DNA from 3 places in the Oerskovia sp. Root22 genome. Region 1 is predicted to be linked to each of the others. Evidence: riboswitches for the same ligand, from Rfam matches in the RefSeq annotation. Region 1 holds a riboswitch; each other region holds the start of a gene.
What was found. Region 1 has a riboswitch for S-adenosylmethionine ahead of ASE15_RS17370 (rhodanese-like domain-containing protein). Riboswitches for the same ligand answer to the same signal wherever they lie in the genome.
Positions count from the first base shown of each region.

Region 2: another riboswitch for S-adenosylmethionine. It lies ahead of ASE15_RS11060 (LLM class flavin-dependent oxidoreductase); the one in region 1 lies ahead of ASE15_RS17370 (rhodanese-like domain-containing protein).
Region 3: another riboswitch for S-adenosylmethionine. It lies ahead of ASE15_RS16160 (nucleotidyltransferase domain-containing protein); the one in region 1 lies ahead of ASE15_RS17370 (rhodanese-like domain-containing protein).

Region 1 is NZ_LMIL01000011.1:440,922-450,318, reverse strand. It holds gene ASE15_RS17385 (GNAT family N-acetyltransferase) at 1-68, opposite strand, end outside; gene ASE15_RS17380 (aminotransferase class V-fold PLP-dependent enzyme) at 193-1,593, opposite strand; SAM riboswitch class IV at 1,634-1,748, opposite strand; gene ASE15_RS17375 (phosphotransferase enzyme family protein) at 1,847-2,785, opposite strand; SAM riboswitch class I at 2,862-2,954, shown strand; gene ASE15_RS17370 (rhodanese-like domain-containing protein) at 2,961-3,425, shown strand; gene ASE15_RS17365 (O-succinylhomoserine sulfhydrylase) at 3,449-4,708, shown strand; gene ASE15_RS17360 (LLM class flavin-dependent oxidoreductase) at 4,833-5,879, shown strand; gene ASE15_RS17355 (MBL fold metallo-hydrolase) at 5,947-6,774, shown strand; gene ASE15_RS17350 (DUF1345 domain-containing protein) at 6,892-7,563, shown strand; gene ASE15_RS17345 (hypothetical protein) at 7,573-7,854, opposite strand; gene purQ (phosphoribosylformylglycinamidine synthase subunit PurQ) at 7,970-8,698, opposite strand; gene purS (phosphoribosylformylglycinamidine synthase subunit PurS) at 8,698-8,970, opposite strand; gene ASE15_RS17330 (hypothetical protein) at 9,290-9,397, opposite strand, start outside.
Region 2 is NZ_LMIL01000009.1:121,250-130,646, reverse strand. It holds gene ASE15_RS11080 (ABC transporter substrate-binding protein) at 1-215, opposite strand, end outside; gene ASE15_RS11075 (ABC transporter ATP-binding protein) at 270-1,991, opposite strand; gene ASE15_RS11070 (ABC transporter permease) at 1,988-2,947, opposite strand; gene ASE15_RS11065 (ABC transporter permease) at 2,944-3,996, opposite strand; gene ASE15_RS11060 (LLM class flavin-dependent oxidoreductase) at 4,015-5,121, opposite strand; SAM riboswitch class IV at 5,210-5,320, opposite strand; gene proB (glutamate 5-kinase) at 5,485-6,627, opposite strand; gene obgE (GTPase ObgE) at 6,987-8,516, opposite strand; gene rpmA (50S ribosomal protein L27) at 8,608-8,865, opposite strand; gene rplU (50S ribosomal protein L21) at 8,941-9,249, opposite strand.
Region 3 is NZ_LMIL01000011.1:153,443-162,839, reverse strand. It holds gene ASE15_RS16190 (carbohydrate ABC transporter permease) at 1-316, opposite strand, end outside; gene ASE15_RS16185 (carbohydrate ABC transporter permease) at 321-1,208, opposite strand; gene ASE15_RS16180 (LacI family DNA-binding transcriptional regulator) at 1,289-2,329, opposite strand; gene ASE15_RS16175 (hypothetical protein) at 2,619-3,080, opposite strand; gene ASE15_RS16170 (hypothetical protein) at 3,222-4,337, shown strand; gene ASE15_RS16165 (chitinase) at 4,428-5,081, shown strand; gene ASE15_RS16160 (nucleotidyltransferase domain-containing protein) at 5,229-5,876, opposite strand; SAM riboswitch class IV at 6,177-6,296, opposite strand; gene ASE15_RS16155 (LacI family DNA-binding transcriptional regulator) at 6,425-7,459, opposite strand; gene ASE15_RS16150 (carbohydrate ABC transporter permease) at 7,594-8,535, opposite strand; gene ASE15_RS16145 (carbohydrate ABC transporter permease) at 8,538-9,397, opposite strand, start outside.

The sequences.
Region 1 (9,397 bases):
CCGGCGTGCGCGACAGCCAGGGGTTCGAGGCGGAACCCGTGGCCTTCCAGGACGACATCGTGCTGCACAGCGCATATCAGAACACACGCGGGCGTCGCCGCCAAGACCACAGAGCGGTCGTTCGTGGGCGACGAGGTGACGCACGGGTGAACGTTGCGCTCCGAGGAGTGTCTCCGCAGGTCAGAGGGCTCGTCAGGCCGGGGCCGGACCGCACCCCACGGCGGCCGTGATGTTGCCGACCGCGGCGGTCGCGAACAGCCCGGAGAGCCCTGCGACCTGGAGCAGCGGACGAGGGTCGTCGCTCACGACCCAGCAGCCGTCGACGACCTCGTACCGGGCCTTGACCCCCTCGCCGACGTAGGCGCGCAGCGCCGCGATCAGGCGCTCGATCTCCTCGCCCGTGGTGCCCACGCCGATCGACGCCCGGATGGCACCGGCCGGGAAGCCCAGGCGGGCCAGGAGCGGGTGCGCGCAGAACCGGCCGTCACGCACGCCGATGCCGTGCTCGGCCGAAAGGTAGGACGCGACGAGGCCCGCGTCGTGGCCGTCGACCGAGAAGGTCACGACGCCCACAGGGTCCACGGCGTCGGCCCAGGCGCGGACGACGCGCACGCCGTCGATCTCCTCGAGCCCGTCGACGAGACGGGCACGCAGCTCGGTCTCGTGCGCGACCAGCACGCCCGGCTCGAGCGCCGCGAGCGCGTCGCACGCCGAGGCGAGCGCGACCGCGCCGATCACGTTGGGCGACCCGGCCTCGTGCCGCGCCGGGGCGCTCTGCCACGTGGTGCCGTCGAGCGTCACGTTGCGCACCGCGCCGCCCCCGGCGAGGTAGGGCGTGCCGGCGTCGAGCCAGTCACGGCGCCCCACGAGCGCGCCCGCACCGAACGGCGCGTAGGTCTTGTGGCCCGAGAACGCGACGTAGTCCACGTCGCTCGCGGCGAGCGAGACGCCCCGGTGCGGGACGAGCTGGGCGCCGTCGAGCAGGACCCGCGCTCCGGCGTCGTGCGCCGCGGCGACGACCTCGGCGAGCGGCAGCGACTCGCCCGTGACGTTCGAGGCCCCCGTGATCGCGACGAGCGCGTACGGGAAGCGCGACAGCTCTGCGCGCAGCCCGGACAGGGTCTCGGCGACCGTCGCACCGCCGACCAGGACCGTGGCCCCGCCCGTGCGCTGCCACGGCAGGAGGTTCGCGTGGTGCTCGACGTCCAGCACGAGCACACGGCCCGGCGAACCGTCGGCCTGGGCCGGGACGCAGCCCGCGAGCAGGTTGAGCGAGTCCGTGGTGTTGCGCGTGACGATCGTGACGTCGTCCTCGCGGGCGCCGACGAACGCGCCGATGGTCTGGCGCGCGGCCTCGTAGAGCGCGGTCGACACCTGAGACAGGTAGCCCGCGCCGCGGTGCACGCTCGCGTAGAGCGGCAGGACCTCGTTGACGCGGTCGGCCACGACCTGCAGCGCCGGGGCCGACGCCGCGACGTCGAGGTTGGCGTACGGGACGCTGCGCCCGTCGACGAGGGGGACCAGGGTGTCGCTGCCCACGACGGGCAGCACGGCACACGAGGTAGGGGCTTCGATGACTGCGTGTGCGCTCATGGCACGTCCTCCGGTGGTCGTCGGAGTTCGCCCTGCGGCCCCTCCGCGCTTGCCCCCCTCCTTGTAGAGAGGGACCTGGTCGTCACCCGGGGCACCCCGCCGCGGAGGAGGGTTGCCGGCCAGCAAACCGGGGTTTTGCGCTGGCACTCATGACCTGGTGTCAAGGATGGGCGAGGCCCGCAGAGCGTGTCAACCGGTGGGCACGGCGTCTCGGATGGTGGGCAGAGGGTGCCTGTCAGGCGGTCGAGCCCGCTCAGCGAGGCGACGCGTCCGCGAGCGCCTGAATGTGTCGCGCGTCGGCCCGGTACATGGCCGCGTGCTCCCGGAAGTCGTCCCGCCCGGTCGCTGACGCCCGCTCGTCGGTGAAGGCCGCGAGCTCGTCGAGCCGCGCGACCACGACGGTCAGGACCTCGCGACGCGAGAAGGGCAGCCCGTAGGCCGCGACTAGCGCGTCGAGGCGCGCGAGAGGATCCAGGCGCCCGACGACGTCGGCTCCCTCCCCGTCCCCGGCGTCCGCCACGAGGGGCACGAGCCGGTAGCCGAGGTAAGCCAGGTCCCAGATCCGGGGGCCGGGGCTCGCGGTATCGAAGTCGATGAGCCCGACGACGACCCCGTCGCGAAAGACCAGGTTGTACGGGGCGAAGTCGTTGTGGCACACGACCTCGACCGGCTCGCGCGCCGGGAGCTGCCAGGTCGGGGCGGCGGCGGGTGCGGGGACGGCGGCAGCGCCGTCGACGACGGAGCCCCCGGGGAGCCCGCTGTCGGCCGTGGCGGCGAGGAACCCGATGCTCGCGTCGTGCACGCGCCGCAGCAGCGCGCCCGCGTCACGGAGCACCGACTCGTCCCAGACCCACAGGGGAAGGGGATAGTTCGCGACGTCGCCCGGGAGATAGGACAGGACCTCGCGCCCCTGCTCGTCGGTCCCCAGCGGCTCGGGCACCTCGGTGATGCCGTGCGCGCGCAGGTGGCGCAGGAGCGCGTGGACGGTCGGCGTCCAGGGCCCGGCGGTCCGGCGGACCGTGTCGCCGCTCCGCACGACGGTCGAGGAGTTGCCCCCGGTCAGGACCTCCTCGGGCGGGCTCTGGTCACGACCGCCTGCCGTGAGGTAGAGGGCTTGCGTCGAGGTAGAGGCCCCGAGCCCGCTGTCTCGACGGGAATCCTCTACCTCGTGGCGGCGCGCAGGGTGCTCCATGCGCAGCAACCTATCCCCTGCCCACCCTGCGAGACACCCGTTTCACTCCGTGGGCACGGTGACGTACGATCCGACGCAACCATCCAGAGCGGCTGAGTGACTTGGCACGATGACGCCGCAGCAACCCCCCGGTGACGGGCGAGGGTGCTACCGCCACGACCGATGGAGGATCACCATGAGTGCCCCCGACCGCGCGACCGCTGCACCGGTCCCCGACGCCCGGCCCGCCGACGGCTACGCCGGCGACATCACTCCCCAGCAGGCATGGGGCCTGCTCCAGAGCGCCCCGGGCGCCGTCCTCGTCGACGTCCGCACCGACGCCGAGTGGCGCTTCGTCGGCGTCCCCGACCTGTCCTCGACGGGCCGCGAGCCGGTCCTGACCCAGTGGGTCACGGTCGAGGGCCGGCCCAACCCGTCGTTCGTCACGGACCTCGCCGCGGCCGGCGTGACACCCGAGACCCCCGTCGTGTTCCTGTGCCGCTCGGGAGCCCGTTCGATCGGCGCGGCCAAGGCCGCGACCGCCGCCGGCCTGGGCCCCGCGTACAACGTCCTCGAGGGCTTCGAGGGAGCGCTCGACGGCGCCGGTCACCGTGGTTCCGACGGCTGGCGCGCAGCGGGCCTCCCCTGGAAGCAGTCGTGAGCGCCGCGACCGGGGACGGCGTCCTGCGCATTCCCGCCGGGGTCCCGGGCGGCTCGGGCCGCGGCCCGCTGCCCCGCTCGGTGCGGCCCGACACCCTCGCGGTGCGCGGCGGCCACGCCCGCTCGAACTTCGAGGAGACGAGCGAGGCGCTCTTCCTCACGCAGGGCTACGTCTACGGGAGCGCCGCCGAGGCAGAGGCCGCCTTCGCGGGCGAGGTCGACCGCTTCATCTACTCGCGCTACGGCAACCCGACCGTGCACACGTTCGAGGAGCGGTTGCGACTCATCGAGGGCGCCGAGGCCTGCTACGCCACGGCGTCGGGCATGTCCGCGGTCTTCACGTCGCTCGCGGCCCTGGTCGGTTCCGGGTCGCGCATCGTCGCGGCCCGCGCCCTGTTCGGCTCGTCGCTCGTGATCTTCGACGAGATCTTCGCCAAGTGGGGCGTGCGCACCGACTACGTCGACGGTCACGTGCTGTCGCAGTGGGAGGAAGCGCTGTCGACCCCTGCGGACGTCGTCTTCTTCGAGACCCCGTCCAACCCCATGCAGGACGTGATCGACGTGCGCCGCGTGAGCGACCTCGCGCACGCGGCGGGGGCCGTCGTCGTGCTCGACAACGTGTTCGCGACCCCCGTGCTGCAGAAGCCGCTCGAGCTCGGTGCGGACGTCGTCGTGTACTCGGCGACCAAGCACATCGACGGGCAGGGGCGCGTGCTCGGCGGCGCGATCCTGGGCTCCGAGGAGTACGTCAAGGGCCCGGTCCAGACCTTCATCCGCAACACCGGGCCCTCGCTCAGCGCGTTCAACGCGTGGGTCCTGGTCAAGGGCCTCGAGACCCTGTCGGTGCGCGTCAAGGCCCAGAACGCCGCAGCGCTCCAGGTCGCGACCGCGCTCGAGGAGCTGCCCGGCATCACGGCCGTGCGCTACCCGTTCCTCGCCTCGCACCCCCAGGTCGAGCTCGCCAAGGCCCAGCAGAGCGGCGGCGGGACGGTCGTGACGTTCAACCTCGACGTGCCCGGCGCCGACGACCCGGGCACGGACGCCGAGCTCCTCAAGAAGCGCACGTTCCAGTTCCTCGACGCCCTGCAGATCGTGGACATCTCCAACAACCTGGGCGACGCCAAGTCCCTCATCACGCACCCCGCGACCACGACGCACCGCAAGCTGGGCGCGGAGGGCCGTGCCGCCGTCGGGATCGCGGAGACGACCGTGCGCCTGTCGATCGGCCTCGAGGACCCGCTCGACCTGATCGAGGACGTCGAGCAGGCGCTCGCCGCGCGCTGAGCCGCCCGCCGCACCGCTGCGTGCGGAGTACTCGTCGTGAGACCGGCCGGACGGCGACGAGTACTCCGCACCCGGTAGCAGCGGGCAGGAATACCCTGACCGCCTCCCGGGGTTGGACCTGGCGATGACTATCTCGCCGCGCCTCTCCGTCCTCGACCTCGTCCCCGTCCGTTCGGGACAGTCCAGCTCCCAGGCCATCGCCGCGTCCCTGGACCTCGTGCGCCTCGCCGACCGCCTCGGCTTCACGCGCTACTGGTTCGCCGAGCACCACAACATGCCCGCGGTCGCCGCGTCCGCCCCGCCCGTCATGATCGCGGCGGCCGCCGCGGTGACCGAGCGGATCCGCGTCGGCTCGGGCGGCGTCATGCTCCCCAACCACGCGCCGCTCGTCGTGGCCGAGCAGTTCGCGGTCCTCGAGGCCCTGGCCCCGGGACGCGTCGACCTGGGGATCGGCCGGGCGCCCGGCAGCGACCCCGTCGTCACGGCCCTGCTCCGCAGCAGCGGCCCCACGTCCGACGTCGACCGCTTCCCCCAGCACGTCCAGGACATCCGCTCGCTCATGAGCGCCGAGGGCGCCTCTGTCCGCCTCACGAGCGGCCAGGTCTACGACGTGCACGCGACCCCGGCCGCCGAGTCCGTGCCGACCGTCTGGCTGCTCGGGTCGAGCGACTACTCGGCACGCCTGGCCGCCGAGCTCGGCCTGCCGTACGTGTTCGCCAACCACTTCTCGGGCGCCGGCATGGACGAGATCCTCGCGCTGTACCGCGACGGCTACCGCCCGTCGCCCGAGCACCCGGCGCCGGAGACGTTCCTGACGGTCAACGTGTCGGTCGCCCCGACGCTCGCCGAGGCCCGTGCGCGCGCGCTGCCCCAGGCCCGCATGATGGCCCGCCTGCGCTCGGGCAAGCCGCTGGGCGCCCAGGAGACGGTCGAGGACGCGGCGTCGACGCCGCTCGACGGGCTCACGTCCCAGATGGCCGACGAGATGCTCGACCGCTGGATCGTCGACGAGCCCCAGGCTGCCGCGCGTCGCGTGCGCGAGCTGGCCGCCCGGCACGGCGTCGACGAGGTCATGGTCGTGCCCGTCGCGGCGTCCCGCGCCGACGAGTCGCTCGACGCGACGCCCGGCCGCACGCAGACGCTCGAGCTGCTCGCGGACGCGCTCGCCTGACGACCGTCCCGTGAACCCGACGCGGCCAGAGCGCACCCGACCGCCCACCGACGCGGCGCCGTCGGGCGTGCCCGTGCGCGTCACGGACCACGCCTCGGTGCTGCTCGCCCCGAACCCCGGACCCATGACGCTCGACGGGACAAGGTCCTACGTCCTGGCCGCGCCCGGCGCGCGCACGCGCGTGGTCGTCGACCCGGGGCCCGACGACGTCGCTCACCTCTCGGCCCTGGCCGACGGGCCGCGCGTCGAGCTGGTCCTCGTCACGCACCGGCACGCGGACCACACCGCAGGGGCGGCGCGCTTCGCCGAGCTCACCGGGGCGCCCGTCCGGGCGGCCGACCCCGTCCACTGCCACCCCGCGGGGGGCGGGCCGCTCGGCGGGTCAGCGCACGGGGGAACGGCCGAACCGCTGCACGGGGGCGAGGTCCTCCGTGCGGCCGGGCTGCGGATCGAGGTCGTCGCGACCCCGGGCCACACCGCCGACTCCCTGAGCTTCCGCCTGCCGGACGACGGACCGCGCGGCTCGGTGCTGACGGGCGACACGATCCTCGGGCGCGGCACCACGGTGATCTCCGCGCCGGACGGCTCGCTGAGCGACTACCTCACGAGCCTCGACGCGCTCGAGGCGTTCGGGGCCGCGACCGTCCTGCCCGCGCACGGCCCGCACCTGGACGACCTGTCCGCCGTCGTGCGGGCGTACCGCGAGCACCGGCTGGGGCGGCTCGCCGAGGTGCGCGCCGCCCTCGCCGCGGCGAGGCTCGCGGGAGACCCCGTGACCGACCGGCTCGTCGAGCAGGTCACGGCGGTCGTCTACGGCGCCGTCGCACCCGGGGTGCTCCCGGCCGCCCGGCAGAGCGTCCGCGCCCAGCTCCGGTACCTCGCCGAGCGCGCGTAGCGCGACGGGCACGGCGAGCGCACAGCGCACGGTGCAGCAGATCCGCACGCTGGAGCCGGAGCGACCGAGACGCCGATCCGGCGCGACGGGCCGTGGGGCCGGTGGTTGACTGACCGCGTGACCCCCTCGATCCCGGACCTCCCGACGTCCCCCGCCCGCCGCGACGCCCTGGGCGCAGGTCCTGCCGTGCGCCTCGGCGCCGGTGTCGCCCTGGGGGTCCTCGCGGGGATCTGGTTCGGCACGCAGGGATACCCCCGGTTCGCGGTCCTCGCCGGATGGAGCGTCGCCGCGCTCGTCTTCACGACCTGGACCTGGGTCGTCGTGACCCCCATGGACGCGCGGCTGACCGCGAGCCACGCGACCCGCGAGGAGCCGTCCCGGCGCGTGACCCACCTGTTCATCCTCGCGGCCTCGCTCGCGAGCCTCGTGGGGGTCGCGCTCCTCCTGCTGGCCTCACCCGAGAAGAAGAGCGCCCAGGCCGTGAGCGCGGTGTTCGCCGTGGCCTGCATCGCGGTCTCGTGGGCCGCGGTCCACACCCTGTTCGGGCTGGCCTACGCCCGTCAGTACTACACGGGCGAGGACGGCGGGATCGACTTCAACCAGGTCGAGCCGCCGCGCTACCTCGACTTCCTGTACGTGGCGTTCACGGTCGGGATGAGCTTCGCGATCTCCGACACCAACGTCACGTCGGGAGAGATCCGGCGGACCGCGCTGGGCCACTCGTTGCTGTCCTACTTGTTCGGGACCGTGATCATCGGTGCGGTCGTGAACCTCGTCGCAGGGCTCTGAGGCTCTGCGTCACCGGGCCCGGCGCGTCAGGACGCTCGACACGAGCGCCGCGACCGCGGCGACCGCCATGACCAGGAACAGGGCGACGGCGACCCGTAGCGGGGTGTACGCGATGCGCTCGGCCATCTCTCCGGCGGGGCCGGTCCAGCCCCACCCGGTGATCACTGCCTCGGCGCGCGTGGCGATGGCCCCGACCCGTCCAGGAGCCGCGCCCAGCGCCCCGGCGACCCACGCGAGGCAGTCGATCATGAAGGCGCCGAACGTGGAGGAACCGGACAAGAAGGTGGGCACGGGACCAAGGGTAGCGGGTTGCGCTCTCACCGCGCGGCAGCGCTCGGGGTGATATGCCGACGGCGGGACTCACCTCCTGGGTGAGCCCCGCCGTCGGGCAGTGCTGGTGCTGCGGTCAGGCCTGGACGAGCGTGCTCAGCACCGAGGTGAAGAAGCCCAGCCCGTCGGTGCCCGCGCGGGGCCCGGACTCGTTCGCGGGGCCGAACCCGGCCTCGACCGCGTGCTCGGGGTGCGGCATGAGACCCACGACGTTGCCCGCCGCGTTCGAGATGCCCGCGATGTTGCGGCGCGACCCGTTCGGGTTCCAGCCCTCGTAGCGGAAGACCACGCGGCCCTCGGCCTCGAGCTCGTCGAGCGTGCGCTCGTCGGCGACGAACTGGCCGTCCTGGTTCTTGAGCGGCACCGTGATGCGCTGGCCCGTGGCGTAGTCGCGCGTCCAGGCCGTGTCCGCGTTCTCCACGACCATGGTCTGCTCGCGGCAGATGAACGCGAGGTGGTCGTTCTTGATCATCGAGCCGGGCAGCAGGTGCGCCTCGGTGAGGATCTGGAAGCCGTTGCAGATGCCCAGGACGGGCAGGCCGCCCTTGGCCGCGTCGACGAGCGAGTCCATGACGGGCGCGAAGCGGCTGATCGCCCCGGCACGCAGGTAGTCGCCGTACGAGAAGCCGCCCGGGAGCACGACCGCGTCGACCCCGTGCAGGTCCGCGTCCGCGTGCCACAGGGACACGGGCTCGCCGCCGGCCAGGCGCACGGCACGGGCCGCGTCCCGGTCGTCGAGCGTGCCGGGGAACGTGATGACACCGATCCGGGCCGTGGCCAGGCCGGTCGCTGCGGGGGCGCTCATCAGGCGCTCTCCCCGCCCAGCTCGGCCGTCAGCTCGGCGACGAGGACGACGTCCTCGATGACCGGGTTCGACAGGACCTTCTCGCCGGCCTCGCGGGCCGCGGCGAGCACCTCGGGGGTGACGTCACCCTCGACCTCGAGCTCGAACCGCTTGCCCTGGCGCACGCTGGTGAACTGGGTGAAGCCCAGGCGCGGGAGCGCCCCGACGACGGCCTTGCCCTGCGGGTCCAGGATCTCAGGCTTGGGCATGACCTCGACGACTACGCGTCCCACGGGAGCTCCTCGGGAAGTTGGTCCGGCCGCTCGGCTCGGACAGGTCCGCACGAGGCTCGGGGCGCGCCGCGAGGGCGGCGACCGGGTCGCACGGATCTCGGTGGGTGGGGATTCCGGGGCCAGTTTACCCGGGCCACGCACGGGGCAGGGTCGCGTCTCAGGCGGCGGGCGCGGGTGCGGGCTGGGCGGGGTGCGGGGCGAGGCCGGCCGATGGTCGAGCGTGGTGCCGAGCACGAGGTTGCGGTCGTTCTGCGCGTCAGAACGAACACAACCTCGTGCTCGACGGCAGGGATCTCCCGGCCCGACGGCGGAGCTCGCCTCAGGAGGTCGGCTCGGATCCTCCGGCGGCACGCGGGGCAAACCTGGGAGCCGGGCGCTCGACGCCGGGGGGCAGCGGGACCGATGCTCGCGGCGGCAGGGGCATGTT
Region 2 (9,397 bases), on a different contig from region 1:
CCCGACCCCGTGCCGGAGGGATTGAGCGAGATCGGGTCGTTCCCGATCGCGAAGGTGAGCTCACCTCCGTCGACCGGGCTAGAGGTCGAGGCCGAGACGTCGTCCGCGACCGAACCGGTCCCTGCTCCTGCTCCCCCACCGCACGCGGTCAGGGCAAGGGTGGCGGCGACGGACGTCGCGAGGGCGGTTCCTCCCCGTCGGATACGTGCGTTCATGATTCTCCTTCGTCGTGGACCGAGGTCCGGTGGTGGTGGTGCGGAAAGCGCGGGTCAGTCCTGGTGGAGCGCGCGGGCGCCCGGGATCGCGTCGAGCAGGTTGCGGGTGTACTCGTGCCGGGGTGAGCGGAAGACCTCGTCGACCTGCCCGGTCTCGACGACCTTGCCCCGGTGCATGACCGCGACGGTGTGGGCGATCTCCCGGACCACCGCGAGGTCGTGCGAGATGAACAGGTAGCTGAGCCCGAGCGACTCCTGGAGACCGGAGAGCAGCCCGAGGATCTGGGACTGCACCTGGACGTCGAGGGCCGAGACGGGCTCGTCGAGCACGAGAAGCTCGGGGTTGATCGCGAGGGCCCGTGCAATCGCGACCCGCTGGCGCTGCCCGCCCGAGAGCTCGGACGGCTTGCGGTCGAGCGCCGAGGCCGGCAGGGCGACGACGTCGAGCAGCTCGAGCGCGCGCGAGCGCCGCTCGTGCCTCGAACCCAGGCCGTACGCGGCGAGCGGGTCGGTCACGACCTCGCCCACCGACAGCCGGGGGTTGAGCGAGGCGAACGGGTTCTGGTGCACGAGCTGCACCCGGCGCCGGAGGTCGCGCAGGCGTGCCCCACGCACCTCGGTCACATCGGCCCCGTCGAACGTCACGGTCCCGCTCGTGACGTCGGTCAGCCGCAGCGCGAGCCGCGCGGTCGTCGACTTCCCGGAGCCGGACTCCCCCACGAGGGCGAACGTGTGGCCGCGCGGGATCCGGAAGCTCACGTCGTCGACGGCACGATGGGTGCCGCCCCCGGCGGCGCGCGGGAGGGGGAAGTCCTTGACCAGGTGTCGGGCCACCAGGACGTCCTGCCCGGTCGGGTCCGCCGGTCCGTCGTCGGCCGCCCGTGCGACGAACGGGTCCCCCGCGCGCCCGGCGAACGTCCGTTCGCTCACGGCTCGGGTCAAGGGTGTCGCTGTCCGACGCAGCTCGCCGTGCGCGTTGAGGCTCGGAGCCGAGGCGAGGAGTGCTCGCGTGTAGGGGTGCTCAGGGTGCTCGAGCACCTCGCGCGGGGTGCCGACCTCGACGACCCGCCCCTCCGACATGACGACGATCCGGTCTGCCCGGTCCGCTGCCACGCCGAGGTCGTGGGTCACCAGGAGGACGCTCGTCGCGGTCCGTCGGGTCAGTGCCGCGAGGTGGTCGAGGATCTGTCGCTGGACCGTCACGTCGAGCGCGCTCGTGGGTTCGTCGGCGATCAGCAGCGCGGGTTCCGCGATGATCGCGATCGCGATGAGGACGCGCTGGCGCATGCCGCCCGAGAGCTCGTGCGGGTACTGCTGCGCGCGGACCTCGGGGTCCTCGAGGCCCGCGGCCCCGAGCGCCTCGACGGCCTGCGCCCTGGCAGACCTGCGGTCGGCCAGACCGTGGACGAGCAGGACCTCTGCCACCTGGTGGCCGATGCGCTTGACCGGGTCGAGCGAGACCGTGGGGTCCTGCGGGACGAGCCCGATCTGCCGGCCGCGGAACGACCTCAGCGCCGCGGGCGAGGCGGTCGCCAGGTCGGTTCCCTGGAAGACGATCCGGCCGTGCGTGACCGCCGCGGACGATGCGAGGAGCTGGACGATCGCGTGCGCGGTCGTGGACTTCCCCGACCCGGACTCGCCGACGACCGCCACGGTCTCGCCGGGGAGCACGTCGAACGAGACGTCCTGGACGGCCGCGACCGTCCCGCGGCGCGTGCGGTACTCGACCGCCAGGCTGTCGATGCGCAGCAGCGGTGCGCTCCGGTCCGTGCTCATCGGTTCCGCCGTCCTTCGGTGTCGAGGGCTCGCGAGATGCGGTTGGCCGAGAGGACCGTCAGCACGATCGCGAGCCCGGGGAGGGTCGTGAGCCACCACGCGTTGCGCAGGAAGTCACGTCCGGTCGAGACGAGCTGACCCCACTCGGGGGCAGGCGGCGGCGCCCCGTAGCCCAGGAAGCTGAGGGACGAGACCGCCAGGATCGCGGTGCCGAGCTCGAGGGTCGCGAGGACCACGACGGGCCCGGCCGAGTTCGGCAGGACGTGCCGCAGCAGCACGCGGTGCCAGCGGTTCCCCGACGCCTGCGCGGCCTCGACGTACACCGAGCTGCGGACGCGCACGACCTCGGACCGCATGATGCGGGCGACGCTCGCGACGCTCGCGAGCCCCACCGCGATCGCGACGTTCACGGTGCCGAACCCGAGGACCGTGACGAGCGCGAGCGAGAGCAGCAGGCTCGGGATCGCGAGCAGGACGTCGGCGACCCGCATGACGGCGTCGTCGACCCAGGAGCCGAAGAACCCCGCGAGCAGGCCCAGCGTCGAGCCGACGACGAGCCCGAGGCCGACCGCGATGAGCGAGGCCTGGAGCGTGAGCGCTGTGCCGTGAACCACCCGGGAGTAGAGGTCGCGGCCGAGCTGGTCGGTCCCGAACCAGTGCTCGGCCGACGGCGGCTGGAGCTTGTCGGCCGGCACCCCGGTCAGCGGGTCGGAGTGCGCGAGCAGCGTCGGGGCGAAGGCGGCCACCAGGACGACGACGATCCAGACCACGGCCGCGAGCAGACCGGGCCGCCGGACCACGAAGCCCAGGCCCGCCACGAGGCTCGAGAGGCCACGGACGCGGCCGGGCGGCAGGTCCGCGGACGAGGGCCGCCGAAGACCGGGCGTGGTGCCGTCGACGGCATCGGCCTCCGGCAGGACGCTCTGCTCGTGCGGGGCGAGGGCGGTGTCGGTCATGCTGCACCTCCGTGAAGGACGGCGACCTCGGGGGTCGACGATCTGGTGGGTACGGTCTGGTCCTCGGGGGCGGCGGCCCCTCCCCCGGGCGTCGCCCCAGGCGTGGTCGCGCCTCGGCGACGTCCCGTCACCACGCGGGGATCGAGCAACGGGTAGGCCAGGTCGACGAGCAGGTTGGACACGACGAACACGACGGCGGCGAAGATCACGATGCCCTGCACGACCGGGATGTCCTGGGTCTGCACCGCGGACGCGGTCACGCGGCCGAGTCCCGGTCGGGAGAACACCGTCTCGGTGACGACCGTGCCGGAGAGCAGCTGGCCGACGATCAGGCCGGTCATCGTCAGTGCGGGCAGCGCGGCGTTGCGCAGGGCGTGCGAGAAGAAGACCCTCGGGCGACCGGCTCCCTTGGCCCACACCGCGTCGATGTACGGCTCCCGCAGCGTGGTGGCCAGGCTCTTGGACAACAGCTGGGCGATCGTCGCCCCGGTGGGCACGGCGAGCGTGATCGCGGGCAGGACGATCGAGGCGAACCCCTTGTTCCCCATCGCGGGGAAGATCGGCAGGGTGAAGGAGAACCACTGGATGAGCAGGAGGCCGAACCAGAAGGCGGGGATCGCGACCCCGAGGGGCGGCAGCCCGAGGAGCAGCTGCCCGAGACCGCGGAACCGTGTGTAGGTGGCCGCGACGGCCAGCCCTCCGCCGAGCACCACCGCGAGCAGCAGACCGGCCGCGGCGATCTGCACGGTCGGTGGGATCGCCTCGACGATGAGGTCCGCAGCGGGGCGCCCCGTGCTGATCGACTGACCGAGGTCCCCGCGGAACAGCCCGGCGAGCTGGGAGAAGTACTGGACCACGAGCGGGCGGTCCAGACCGTGCTCGGCACGGAGCGCGTCGAGCTGCTCGGGGGTGATGTCGTTGGCGTCGGCCCCGGCCATGAGCTGGGCCGGGTCGCCGGGCAGGGCGTAGAGCACGATGAAGGACACCGTGTAGGCGGCCCAGAGCACGCCGACCGCCTGGGCCAGTCGCGTCGCGAGATAGCGTCCCATGGTGGTTCTCCCCCTCCGTCAGGCGCCGACGGCGACGGCGGCGGCGGTCCGCTCGACGGGCGGCGATCCCGGCACCGTCGAGCCGGCCGTTCCCGCACGGTCCGTGGCCGGCGTCCAGCCGAGGGCCGGGGCGACGAGAGTCGCGACGTCGTGCAGGATCTGCTCGTACTCCTCGTCGCTGAGCTCGTAGGGCAGCTCGAGGCGCAGCTCGCTGACCTCGCCCACGACGGCGTCCGCCACGAGCCGCTCGAGGATCTCCTCGCTGGGCCCCACGAGATCGGGCGCGAAGAGCGTCCGGCGCTCGCCCTGCGGGGCGAGGGTCCGGGCTCGGCGCGACTCCTCGAAGGCTCGGTAGCGTCGGCGCGACGAGGCGTCGGCGCAGTCGGTCGGCACGATGACCCGCCCGAGCGCGACCCGCGTGGTCCGCGCGTCGCCGCGCCCCGCGCGGTAGGCGACGAGGTTCGCGAGCTGGGCGGTGACGAAGTCGTCCGACTCCTCGCCTGCCACGATGTTGCCGGTCAGGAGGTTGAGCCCGTTGCGCGCGGCCCACTCGGTCGAGCGGCGCGAGCCGGCGCCGTACCAGAGGCGGTCGACGAGCCCCGGGCTGTGCGGCTGCAGCCGGGGCCGCTGGACGTTCCCGGGCGAGTGCACCACGGTGTCCTCGTCGCCGATGAAACCGCCCGACAGGTTGGCCGCGAGCCGCTCGATGCGTGCGTGCGAGAAGTCGTGGGACTCCCAGTCCCCGTCGAAGACCAGGTCACCGATCAGGTCGGCGTGCGGCGGACGGCCCGCGCTCAGGCCCACCTGGAGGCGCCCCTGCGCGAGGACGTCGGCGGTCGAGAGGTCCTCCCCGAGGCGGAACGGGCTCTCGTACCCGATCGGGATGACGCCTGTCCCCAGCTCGATCGTGCTCGTGCGTTGGGACGCCGCAGCGAGGAAGACGGTCGCCGACGAGATCCCGTGCTCGAGGTGCCGCTGGCGGACCCACGCTCCGTCGAACCCCCAGGCCTCGGCGCGCTCGAACAGCCGCAGCGTCGCCTCGAGACCGCTGGCGGGGTCGTCGTCCGGGAAGTTCCCGGGGGTGAGGAAGGCCAGCGAGGAGATCGCCGGGGTGCTCTGGCTCACGATGGTGCGTCCTTCGGTCGGACGACGTGCGGGTCCCGCCCGTCCCCGGGCACGCCACAGGAACCCGTGGACGGGGGTCGTTCGTCACGTCGTGTGCTTACCGCGACCTGTCGGCGCGGTCAGGTCCTGCCCGGAGCACCCCGTCACATCGAAGGGTTGCTGGCCAGCGAGCCGGGTCTTGGCGCTGGCGCTCTTCACCTGCCGCACAGGAAAGCCTCCCGGCGCCGTGCAGTCAAGGAGTGAGAGCGGCGTCCCACTCCATGAGACAACGCAAACGAGAGACGGGGCCCGGAGACCGTTCCAGGTCTCCGGGCCCCGTCGTGGGACCGAGCGCCGCCTCCGCGCTGCAGCCGCGAGCCGCCCTCAGGACGCCTTGCGCCTGCGCCCCACGAGCACCAGGTCGTCGCGGTGCACGACCTCGCGGTCGTAGCCCTCGCCGAGCTTGTCGCGCAGCTCGTGCGTCGAGCGGCCGAGGAGGTCGGGGATGTCGGTCGAGTCGAAGGCCACGAGGCCGCGCGCGATCACGCGCCCGTCGGGCGCGACGAGCTCGACGGGGTCGCCCGCGTCGAAGTCGCCCGTGACCCCGACCACGCCCGCGGGCAGCAGCGAGGCCCGCCCGCCCAGGACCGCGGTCACGGCCCCCTCGTCGAGCTCGAGGCGCCCCCGCGTGCGCGCGGCGTGCGCGAGCCACAGGCGTCGGCGCGTGGTGCGCTTGCCCGTCACGGCGAACCAGGTCCCGACCTCGCGCCCGGCGAGCGCGCCCTCGGCGTTCGCGGCCTTGGTCAGCACGACCGGGATGCCCGAGCCGGTCGCGATGCGCACGGACTCGAGCTTGGTGAGCATGCCGCCCGTCCCGACCGAGCTGCCGCGCCCCGTGACCTCGATGCCCTCGAGGTCGAGCGGCGAGCGGACCTCGCGGATGCGTTGGGTGCCGGGGCGCGAGGGCGGGCCGTCGTAGAGCCCGTCGACGTCGGTCAGCAGCACCATGACGTCGGCGCGGACCAGGTGCGAGACGAGCGCCGCGAGGCGGTCGTTGTCGCCGAAGCGGATCTCGTCGGTCGCGACCGCGTCGTTCTCGTTGACGACGGGCACGACGCCCAGGTCGAGGAGCCGCTCGAGCGAGCGCTGCGCGTTGCGGTAGTGCCCGCGGCGGATGGTGTCCTCGGCCGTGAGGAGGACCTGCCCCACGCGGATGCCGTACTCGGCGAACGCCTGGGCGTACCGGGCGACCAGGAGGCCCTGGCCCACCGAGGCCGCGGCCTGGGCCGTGGCGAGGTCGCGTGGTCGGGCGCTGAGGCCGAGCGGACCGATCCCCGCCGCGATCGCCCCCGAGGTCACGAGCACGACCTGCCCGCCCGCGGCGTGCCGCGCGGCGATGACGTCGACGAGCGCGTGCAGGGCCGGGACGCTGAGGTGCCCGTCCGGTCCGGTGAGCGAGGAGGAGCCGATCTTGACGACGACCCGGTGGGCCGTGGCGACCTGGGAGCGTGCGGAGAGCGCATTCACCGGGACATCATCGCGCGCCAGGCGCCCGGGCGCGGAGTCATGTCACCGTGTGACACCCCGGGGTGAGACGACATGGACCCTGCCGCGCCGTGGTGTCAGAACTGCACCGGCGCATGGCCCGGTGCATTTCTGACAGCTTCTCCGGCGTGAGCCCGCCCGACGACGTCGCCCACCTCCCGCTCCCGTCCCACCCGGGCGGTGGTCGTCGCTCGACCGGTACGCCACAGGGCGGGCACGACCCGAGGGGCCGTACCCGCCCTGCGGGCGGACGTCGTGGGCGACAGCATCGGCGCGGGAGTCGGGCGTCGGGGCACCCGACCGCTCGGCCCGTCGCTGCCCTGCGGCACCGTGTCCGGAGGTCAGTCCTTCTCGGGGTCCGTCCAGTGACCGGACTCGCGCTCGGTCCAGAGCTCTGCGCGGGCCTCGGCCTTGGCGTCCATGCGCTCGTTGTACTCGCGACGCTTGTCGTTGCGCGTGGGGCGCGAGTGGTCGTCGAAGCGCAGGTCGGTGCCACGGGGTCCGCCGAGGTGCTCGGAGCCCGTGATGAGCGTGGGCTCCCAGTCGAAGACCACGGCGTTCTTCTCGGACCCGATCCGCACCTCGTCGCCGGCGACCGCCCCGGCCTTGAAGAGCTTCTCCTCGACACCCAGGCGGGCGAGACGGTCCGCGAGGTAGCCGACGGCCTCCTCGTTCGCGAAGTCGGTCTGACGGACCCAGCGCTCGGGCTTGGCACCGCGGACCTCGAAGTAGAACGTGCCGTCGCCCGCGTTCTTGCGGGTGACCGTGAACCCGGCGTCGTCGACGGCCTTGGGGCGCAAGATCGTGCGCACCGGAGCGGGCGCGGGGGTCTCGCGGCGCGCCGTGTCGACGAGCCCGGCGAGCGCGTAGGTCAGCTGGCGCAGGCCCTCGTGGCTCGCTGCCGAGATCTCGAAGACCTGCAGGCCGCGGGCCTCGAGGTCGGGGCGGACCAGGTCGGCGAGCTCGCGCGCCTCGGGCACGTCGATCTTGTTGAGCACGACGAGGCGCGGGCGCTCGTTGAGCGGGAGCCCGCCCACGACGCCCGAACCGTCGAGGTCGCCCGAGTAGGCGGCCAGCTCGGCCTCGAGGGCCTCGAGGTCGGAGATGGGGTCGCGGCCCGGCTCGAGCGTCGCGCAGTCGAGCACGTGCACGATCACGGCCGTGCGCTCGATGTGGCGCAGGAACTCGAGCCCGAGCCCCTTGCCCTCGCTCGCACCGGGGATGAGGCCCGGGACGTCGGCGACCGTGAAGCGCACGTCGCCGGCCTGGACCACGCCGAGGTTCGGGACGAGGGTCGTGAACGGGTAGTCGGCGATCTTGGGTCGTGCGGCCGAGATCGCGGCGACGAGCGAGGACTTGCCCGCGCTGGGGAAGCCGACGAGCGCGACGTCCGCGATCGACTTGAGCTCGAGGACGAAGTCGACCTCCTCGCCGGGCTCGCCCAGGAGAGCGAAGCCCGGGGCCTTGCGGCGCGGGGAGGCGAGGCCGTGGTTGCCCAGGCCGCCGCGACCGCCCGCAGCGGCGACGTACTCGGCGCCCTCGCCGATGAGGTCGGCCAGCACGTTCCCCTGACGGTCCTTGACCACGGTGCCGTCGGGCACGCGCAGGATCAGGTCCTCACCGTTGGCACCTTCCCGGTAGTCGCCCTTGCCCTGGGTCCCGGACGCGGCGTGCCGGTGCGGCGAGTGGTGGAACTCGAGGAGCGTCGTGGTCTGCGTGTCGACGACGATCCGCACGCTCCCACCGTCCCCACCCTTGCCGCCGTCGGGGCCGGCGAGCGGCTTGAACTTCTCCCGACGGATGGAGGCGCAGCCGTTTCCGCCGTCACCGCCGGAGGCGTGCAGAACGACGCGGTCGACGAACGTGGCCATGGAAAGGGTCCTCTCGAGCGGGGGGAAGAACACCAGGAGGGGCGCACCGCGTCGGTGCGCCCCTCCTGTCAAGCATGTGCAGCGTCGTGGATCAGGCCTCGGCAGAGACGATGTCGACGACCTTGCGACCACGGCGCGTGCCGAACTGGACGGCGCCGGCGGTCAGGGCGAACAGCGTGTCGTCGCCACCGCGACCGACGTTGTTGCCCGGGTGGAAGTGGGTGCCGCGCTGGCGGACGATGATCTCGCCGGCGCTGACGACCTGGCCACCGAAGCGCTTCACGCCGAGGCGCTGGGCGTTGGAGTCACGACCGTTGCGCGAGGAGCTCGCGCCCTTCTTGTGTGCCATGTCGAACCTGCTTTCGTGCTGGAAGAAGAGGGGGTGGGATCACCTGCGGCGGCTCTCACGAGCCACCGAGGGAAGTCACTTGATGCCGGTGACCTTGAGGCGGGTCAGCTGCTGACGGTGACCCTGGCGCTTGCGGTAGCCGGTCTTGTTCTTGTACTTGAGGATCGTGATCTTCGGGCCCTTTTCGTCCCGGACGACCTCAGCAGTGACCTTGACCTTCGCGAGCGCCGCAGCGTCGTGGGTCACCTTCTCCCCGTCCACCAGCAGGATCGCAGGAAGCTCGACGGACTGTCCGGCACCAGCCGACAGACGGTCGACGACGACGATATCGCCGACGGACACCTTCTCCTGGCGGCCACCGGCCTTGACGATCGCGTACACCACGTTGTTGCTCATCTCTTCTAGTCTTGGCGTGCTCGCCATGTCTGGCCGTCTTGGCAGGACTCAACACACCTGTGCGTGCGAGTGCGACCTGTCCATGGGCACACGGGACCAGTGCGCACCGAGCGCACCGACGTTCAAGATTACGGAA
Region 3 (9,397 bases), 290 kb from region 1:
CGACCCCCATGCCGCGGACCAGGCCCTTGAGCCGGGCCAGGACGTACGCGCCGGGCAGCGCGATGAGGAGCACGAGCGCGGTCGAGACGAGCGCCACGACCGTGGAGTTCCACGCCGAGCGCACGAGCCCCTGACGCTCGAGCGCGGCCGAGTAGTTGCCCCACTCGATGTCCTGCGGGACGAGGCTCACGCTGAGCGAGTTGAGCTCTCCCGACGACTTGAGCGACGCCGAGATGAGCCACAGCAGCGGGAAGCCGAGGAAGACGATGTAGAAGCACAGCGCCACGTACTGGGCGGGCCGGACGAGATGACGCATCAGATCACTTCCCCGTGCTGTCGCGGTCTTGGCGGAACTGGGACCACAGGTAGATCGCGAGCAGGAGGACGACGACGACCACGAGCACCACGCCCATGGCGGCCGCGTAGCCGATGTTCCTGTTCTTGAACGCCTCGAGGTACGTGTAGAGCATCGGCAGCATGGTGCGGCCGCCCGGTCCGCCCTCGGTCAGCACGTAGACCAGCGAGAAGGAGTTGAAGTTCCAGATGAAGTTGAGCGAGGTGATCGACGTGATGATCGGGCGCAGGCTGGGCAGCGTGACCGCGGTGAAGCGGCGCCAGGCGTTCGCGCCGTCGATCGACGCGGCCTCGTGGAGCTCGTCGGGGATCTGCTGGAGGCCCGCGAGCAGCGTCACGGTCGTCTGCGGCATGCCGACCCAGATGCCCACGACGATCACCGCGGGCAGCGCGGTCGAGAAGTCCGCGAGCCAGTTGATGTCGTCCGGCAGCCCGATGCTCCCCAGGAACGCGTTGAGCGGCCCGGCGTTGGGCGAGTAGATCATCCGCCACATGATCGCGACGACCACGGGCGGCATGGCCCACGGGATGAGCGCGAGGACGCGGGTCAGGCCCTGGAGCTTGAGGTCGGAGTTGAGCAGGAGCGCGAGCCCCATGGCCGCGACGAGCTGGAGCACCGTCACGGAGACGGCCCAGATCATGCCGATCCGGAACGAGTCCCAGAAGAACGAGTTGTCGGCCAGACGGACGAAGTTGTCCATCCCGACGAACGTGTACTCGGGGTTGCGGACCAGGCGGGCGTCGGTGAACGCGAGCCCCACGCCGACCAGGAGGGGTGCGACGCTCAGGACGAGGATCGGGAGCAGCGACGGGATGACGAGGGCGATGGCCTCGCGCCGCTTCGCGCGCGCCATCCCTCCGGTCCTGCGCGGGCTGCGCCGCGGCGGGGTTGTCGGGGTGGACGGCCGGGGGCCGGCCTCCACGGTGGTCGCTGTCATGACTTCTCTCCGTCGAGTGCGTCGGTCGGGCGGGTGGACTCGCGGACGAGGAGCGTCGGCCCCACGTCCACGTGCCGGGTCTCCTGGGCGGTGCCCTCGACCAGGCCGAGCATGATCTGCGCGGCGCGCCGACCACGTTCGGCCGAGCCCAGGGAGACGCTCGTGAGGCTCGGGTAGAACACGCGGCCGATCTCGGTGTCGTCCATGCCGGTCACGGCGAGGTCGGTCGGGACGTCGAGGCCGCTCTGCCGGGCTGCGTGCATGGCGCCGATCGCGAGCAGGTCGTTGGCCGCGACGATCGCGTCGAGGCCGCCTCCGCCCGCGCCGCGCTCGATGAGCCTGGTCGCCGCCGCGAGGCCGGCCGCGACCGTGAAGTCCTCCGCGATCTCGACGTCGACGCGCTCCGCCGAGAAGCCCGGGGCGGCGACCGCGGCGTCGAAGCCTCGCTGGCGGGCCTCGCCGGGGGTCGTGTCGAGGGGGCCGTTGAGGAAGGCGATCCGGCGCCGGCCGATGTCGAGCAGGTGGGTCACGGCCTGGCCGATCCCGCCGGCCGAGTCGGTCGAGACCGAGTCGATGCCGCGGGCACCGAGAGAGCGTCCGATGACCACGACGGGCACCGCCGACTGCCGGATCTCCTCGACCAGCTCCTCGCTCATGCGCAGGGGGCTGAGGATGATCCCGTCGACCATGCCGCTCGCGAGGCTGCGCACGAGGTCGGTGGTCGAGTGCGCGGTGTCGCCGGTCGTCGTGACGACGACGCGGTAGCCGTAGGGCGCGACGACCGCGTGGATCGCCGACATCATCTCGACGTAGACCTGGTTGCCGATGTCGGCGACCGCGAAGGCGATCTGGAACGTGCGCCGCATGCGCAGCGAGCGCCCGACGGCGTCGGGGCTGTACCCGAGCTCGTCGGCGGCTGCGCGCACCCGCTCGACCATGGCCTTGCTGGCTCCGGACCCGTGCAGCGCTCGGGAGGTCGAGGCGAGCGACACCCCGGCGCGCTCGGCGACCTCGTTCAACGTTGCACGTGACGCCATCGGTTTCTTCCCTCTCCGTCGAAGGTGGTGCTGGGCTCTCGTTTCTGGAAACGTTTCCAACATCGCGGTGCGAAACATGCTGGAAACGTTTCCGGATGGGAGGCACTCTTGCATGCGGCTTCCGGGGGTGTCAACCGGCTCGGGGCGCTCTCACCCGCGACGCGTCAGCGCCGGGCGACCGCCGACCCGACGGCGGGGCTCACCTTCTGCGGAGCCGTGCCCGACGGCGGAGCGCACCTTCCGCGCGGAAGGTGCGCTCCGGCGTCGGGCGAGCAGGGGGCCGAACGGCTCAGCGCTGGACCGCGAACGCCGCGAGCGAGAGCGCGACGGCGTCCTCCGTGACGGCGGCGGGCCAGTCCGGGCCCTTCCCGACCCACGCGGCCCGCCATGCTGCCCCGCCCCAGGTCCCGGCCGCACCACCCGCCGCGCCGAGCAGCACGGGCAGGAGCACGCCGACCTCGGCCCGGCGGGCAAGGACGAGGGCCCCGATCGCGCCCGACGCCATGCGGATCGCGGGGCCGGGCGGTTCGAGGCGCGACCCGGCTCCCGGCAGCTTGTCGCCCAGGAGCTCACCGACGATCCCGAGCCCCGCGACCACCTTGGCCACGGTGGCCCCCCGGCCCGTGGCCGACGAGGTGAGCAGGGGCGGCGCGACTCCCAGCGAGGCACGGCTCCCCGCAGCGGTGCCGATCGCCAGGGACCGCACGAGGACGTCGACCGGGAAGCGGGAGGTGCCGCGCTCAGGATGCATGCCTCCCACGATCCGGGCGGGCGGCTCGACCGGCAACCGCACGAGCAGCCGCGCACCCGGCCGCGCGCGCCCGCGCACGGGCCTCCGCACCGTTCCCGGGGTCCGGGCGGGCGCCTCATCTGCGTCCGCTACCCTCGCGGGATGCCGATGACGTCTCGCCGAGAACCTGCCGTCCTCGTCGCCGGGCTCCTCACGTCGGTCCTGTGGGTCGGGAGCGCGGTGCTGAGCGACCGGGTGGACGTGACCGTGACGGGGCAGACGATCCTCGCGGCCCTGCTCGCGGGGGCGGTGGTCGTCGCGCTGACCTATCTCGCGACGCGACGCCTCCCCCCTCGCACGGGAACACCGGCGGCGTTCCTCGGTTCCTGGTTCGCGGTCGTCGTGGGCGGTGCCGCGGGCGCGGTCGCCGACGTCGTCGCCGACGTCACGTTCCCCTCCCCCGAGAACCCGGCGTTCCTCCTGCTCACGGCGTCGTTCGACGGCGGCTCGTGGGGGCTGGCCGCCGGGTGGCTCGTCGGGCTCGTCGCGGTCGGCACCCTGGGCCTCACGAGCCGCCACGACCCGGCCTCGCTCCCGGCCACGCGTCGCGCGCGCAAGCCGTTGCGGGCCCGCGCCTACCCGACGGTGCTCGTCGCGGGCGGCGTGGGGGCGCTCGTCTGGGCGAGCGTCGGCGCATCAGGGTCGTGGCTCGTGTGGCACCGCAGCGCGCGCGGTCCGGTCGACCTGCTGGCTGAGGTGACCTCGGGGGCGATGGCCTGGCGCTTCACGGCCGGCCGGACCGTGGTCGAGCCGCTCGAGGTCGGTCTGGCGGTGCTCGTGGGACTCGTCGTCGCCGGGGGCACGTGGCTCGCGACCCGGCGCCTGCCGCCGCGCGCGAGCCGCTGGAGCCTGGTGCTCGCGGTCTGGTTCGTCACGATCGCGGCGTCGTCGGTGGCTGCGGCGTCGCGTTCGGTCACGGCCTTCGCGGTGGGCGAGCTGCGTTCGACGACGCTCAACCTGGCGTTGTCCTCGGTCCAGGCGAGCCTCTTCTGGCCCCTCGTCCTCGGCTGGTCGGCAGGGCTCGTCGCGGCCCTCGTCTACCGCGCGACGGGTGGCGAGCCGACCGGGGTGCCGGCCGCCGATCCGGCCGGGAGCACCTCGGTCGAGGGGCGCGTGGAGCCGGTGGGCACAGCCGGCACGATCGGCGCGACGCCCGGTGATGACCTCCCCCGGAGCACCCTGCACACCGATGCCGAGGAGCCCGCACCCGTCCCCTAGGGTGACCGCGGAGACGCCGTCCGGCCGTCGCGGCTCGTCGTCGAGCCGCGACCCAGCGGCCGGCCGGGATCAGTGACGAGAGGGTGGCTCATGGCTGAGACAGGTTCGACGAGCGGCATCACGACGGGCTTCGTGGTGACGGAGGCGCAGTTCGAGGAGATGTTCCCGGACCGCAACCCGTTCTACACGTACGAGGGCCTGGTCGCGGCGACCGCGGCGTACCCGGAGTTCGCGACGTCGGGCGGGCCGGTGGTCGCGGCCCGCGAAGCTGCGGCGTTCCTCGCGAACGTGAGCCACGAGAGCACGGGTCTGCTGCACGTGAGCGAGCTCAACACCGCCGTGTACTCGCACTACTGCGACCCGTCGCAGCCGTACGGGTGCCCCGCGGGCCAGTCCGCGTACTACGGCAAAGGGCCCATCCAGCTCTCGTGGAACTTCAACTACAAGGCCGCGGGTGACGCCCTGGGCATCGACCTGCTGAACAACCCGTACCTGGTCGAGACCGACGCGACCGTCGCCTGGAAGACCGCGCTCTGGTACTGGAACACGCAGCCGGGCGAGGGCACCATGACGTGCCACGAGGCGATCGTCGGGGACCACGGCTTCCGCGAGACGATCCGCGCGATCAACGGCCCGCTCGAGTGCGACGGCGGCAACCCACGCCAGGTCGCGAACCGGGTCGCGCTGTTCCGCCGATACGCCGAGCTCCTGGGCACCACGACGGGCGAAAACCTGACCTGCTGAGGTCCGTTGCCCGACGGCGGAGCGCGCCCTCCGCCGTCGGGCGCGGTTTTGCGCGGCGCGGGCGGGTGCGGGGCGGCGCGGGCGGGTGCGGAGCGGGCCCGTGCGCAGGCGCGCGGGGACGCGGCGGCTGCGCCGGCCCGTCGGCAGTCAGTCGGGGAGGACGACGAGGGTCAGGTGCTCGTGCACGGGTGGCCCGAGCACCTGCTCGGCGTCGTGCGCCCACCGCTCGAGGGCCCCGGGGCGGTCGCGCTCGGCGTCGAGCCACGCGATCGTGCGGAGGTGGACGTCCACGTCGTTGCCGGACCAGGCTCCCGCGTCGCGGCGCAGCTGGTCGGTGAGCTCGTGGGCGATCCAGGCCGGAAGGTCGTCGGGGACGACGACGAGGAGGTCCAGGTCGTCGGCCGCGGTGCCGTCGCCGCGAGCGGCCGACCCGACGACAGCGACGCCGATCGACCGGCGACGGCCGTCGTCCCGCACGACCTGATGAAGCAGCTCGTCGATGCGTCGGCGCAGCTCGCACCAGGGATGCAGCGCGTCGAAGAGCGCCTCGATCGCGGGCCAGCACAGGTGGTCGCGGTTGACCCGGAAGTAGTTCGTCGACCCGATGGTCCGCCGCTGGATGATCCCTTGCCGTTCGAGCCGCCCGAGAGCGCGACGGACCCCTTCCGACGATCCGGTGTGCGCGACGCGATGCACCTGCCCACCCGTGAGCTCGCCCTGACGGTTCCAGAGCGCACGCAGGACGGGCCCCTCGAGCCCGGGCACGACCGCCGAGACCGGGCTGCTCCAGTCCATCCGCTCCCCCTGAGTCCTGATCTCCTCCACGAGGACCCGGGGGGGGAGGGTGTGTTTTCTCTGTAGCCACCACAATTGTTGTGGCTACAGAGAAAACACACCCTCCCCTCCCCCGGTTCGGCGTCGTCGCCCGACCGTCCGAACGCCTCACGGACAGGATGACGGCTCAGGACAGCACGCGGAGCGAAGGCCAGTGATCTGTGGACAACGCGCTCACCGCAGGCAGTCGGCGGCCTGAGCCCACCGGGCCGCAGCGGCGGCCTCAGGGCAAGGGTCGAGGCCACGATGAACGCGACCTCGACCTCGCACTTCCCGAAGGCCCGGATGCCGGGTCGGGCGGGTCTTCCTCAGAGGCACCGTGCGCGGGAACGCGGTTGCCGGACCGGCACGCGGAGGGCGTATCGCCGGTCACTCGTGACCGATGCCCACCCTGCCAGACGGGACACACAAGGACAAATCACCCCGGCGCGCCACGGCGCACCCCTGTGCCCGAGCGCCTCGGTGCCCGTCGCGCACGACCGCGACTGGCCGGGCGAGGCCGAACCTCCCTAGGCCGAGTCCCGCACCACGAGCGACGTCGGCAGCGTGATGGCCGCAGGCTCCTGGCCCTCCACGACCTCGAGCAGCAGCCGCACCATCTCGGCGCTGATGCGCTCGAAAGGCTGCCGCATGGTCGTCAGCGCCGGGTGGAGCGACGCCGCGACCCCCGAGTCGTCGAACCCGCCCACGGCCACGTCCCCGGGCACGCTCCGCCCCGTGGCCTGGAGCGCGACGAGCGCCCCCGCCGCCATGAGGTCCGACGCCACGAACACGGCGTCGAGGTCAGGGCGCCGCTCGAGCAGCTCGGCCATCGCGAGCCGGCCCCGCTCGCGCGAGTAGTCGCCGTGCGCGACGAGCGACTCGTCGAACCGGTCGCCCAGCGCGTCGCGGTACCCGTCGAGGCGCAGCGTCCCGCCCGGGGTGTCGAGCGGACCCGTGATCGTCGCGATGCGCGTGCGCCCCGAGTCGAGCAGGTGCTGCGTCATGGTGCGCGCCCCGGCCCGGTCGTCGGCCGCGACGTACCCGACGCGCCCCTCGTACCCGAGCGGGACACCGCAGGCGACCGTCGGGACCTTCTGCTTGAGCAGCTCGGCCAGCATCGGGTTGCCCTGGTGCGAGCTGATGAGCAGGACGCCGTCGACGTGCCCCGCCGCGACGTACCCACCGATGCGGCGACGCTCCTCGGGGGTCCCCGCGACCATGAGCAGCAGCGGCATCTCGCGCTTCGCGAGCTCCTCGGCCGCGCCCCGCAGCAGGATCGAGAAGTTGGGGTCCTCGAACAGCAGGTGCTGCGGCTCGGTCAACAGGAACGCGATCGAGTTCGACCGCCCCGTCACGAGGCTGCGCGCGTGCTGGTTCGCGGCGTACCCCGTGGTCCGGATCGCCTCGTTGACCGCCGCGAGGGCATCAGGAGAGACCCAGTGGCCACCGTTGATCACGCGGGACACGGTCCCGCGCGAGACGCCCGCGACGTCCGCGACGTCGCGGATCGTGGGGCGACGCTTCGCCCCGTTGCCCGACGCCGCCGCCCGCCTCTCGCGCACGGGTCCGGCGCCCGCCCCCGCACCCGGGGAGGTGCCGCGCGCGGCTTCGCGACCGTCCTCGCGCACGGCGTCGACGGGCTGGGGTACGACGTCGTTCCCGGACTGCTCCACGACACGTGAGTCTAGGGACATCCTCAGGCCTTGACCGCGCCGGCGGCGAGGTCGACCTGCCAGTAGCGCTGCAGCAGGAGGAACAGGGCCACGAGCGGGACGATCGACAGCAGCGCGCCCGTGATCACGAGCGTGTACAGCGCGGGCTGCGACGCCCCCTGGTTCAGCAGACCCGACAGCCCGACCGTGAGCGGGAAGAGCTTGTCGTCGCCGAGCATGATGTACGGCAGCATGAAGTTGTTCCAGATCGCGACGAACTGGAAGAGGAACACCGTGACCAGGCCGGGCGCCATCATGGGCATCGCGACCTGCGCGAACGTCCGGAGCTCACCGGCGCCGTCGGTCCGGGCGGCCTCGACGATCTCGTCGGGGATCGACGCCCCCGCGTAGATACGGGCGAGGTAGATCCCGTACGGGCTGATGATGCTCGGCAGGAGCACGGCCCAGTAGGTGTTGGTCAGACCGGCCTGGGCCAGGAGCAGGTACTGCGGGATCGCGAGCACCACACCGGGCACGAGCACGCCGGCGAGCAGCATGTTGAAGACCGCCGTCTTCCCGCGGAAGCGGTACTTCGCGAGCGCGTAGCCCGCCATCGCGGAGACGACGACCGAGAGCAGCCCGCCGATGCCCGCGTAGAGGGCCGTGTTCGCCATCCACCGCCAGAACAGACCGCCGCGGTAGGCGTTGAGGTCGGACACGTTGTCCAGGAAGTGCGAGGACGGCGCGAACGTGAAGGTCGAGAACAGCTCGCTCCCCGACTTGGTCGAGGCCACGACGACCCACAGCACGGGCAGCAGGCAGTACAGGGCGCCCACGAGCAGGATCGCGGTCGCGGTCCCGCTCGGGCGCTCGCCCGCGGACCGGTGGCCCGTCCGCGGAGCCTCGCGGGACTTCTTGACGACCGCCCCGGGGCGCGCGTCGAAGGTCTCGGCGACGAGGGCGGTCTCAGCAGCGTCGGTAGTCATGGTCACTTCTCCTGACCGAAGGCACGGCTCTGCACGAGGCGCAGGAACCCGAACGAGAGGACGAACGTCGCGACGGCGATGATGACCGAGGTCGCGGCCGCCGAGTACAGGTCGCCGCGGATGAACGCGTCGCGGTACACCTTCATGAGCGGGGTCCACGTGCTGGAGATCGTGTTGCTGAGCGGCTTGAGGGTCGTGGGCTCGGCGAACACCTGCAGGGTCGCGATCATCGAGAAGACGAACGTCATGATGATCGACGGGACGACGATGGGGATCTTGATCCGCCACGCCATGCCGATCTGGTTGCAGCCGTCGAGCTCGGCAGCCTCGTACAGCTCGGACGGGATCGCGCGCAACGACGTGTAGATCACGACCATGTTGAACCCGACGCCACCCCACACCGCGATGTTCGCGACCGCGAAGATCACCAGGTCCGACGAGAACAGGGACGGGACGTCCCAGCCGAGCCGGTCGAACACGTAGTAGAAGGGGCTCACGCCCGGCAGGTAGAGGAAGCCCCAGAGGAGCGACGAGATCACGGCGGGCACCGCGTAGGGCAGGAAGATCGAGATCCGCGAGAACTTGGTGGCCCGCGACCGGCGCGAGTCGAGCAGCAACGCGAAGAGCAGCGCGAGGCCCAGCATGGTCGGCACGACGATCACGCCGTAGAGCGCGACGCGCCCCACGGACGCGAGGAACTCCGGGTCGGCGAGCGACGCCGCGTAGTTCGCGAACCCGTTCCACACCTCGGTCCGAGCCCCCGACCCCAGACCCAGCCCGCTGACCTTCTCGGTCCGGAAGCTCAGGTAGACCGCGTACGCGATGGGCAGCGCGAGGAAGAGGACGAACAGCACGATCGCCG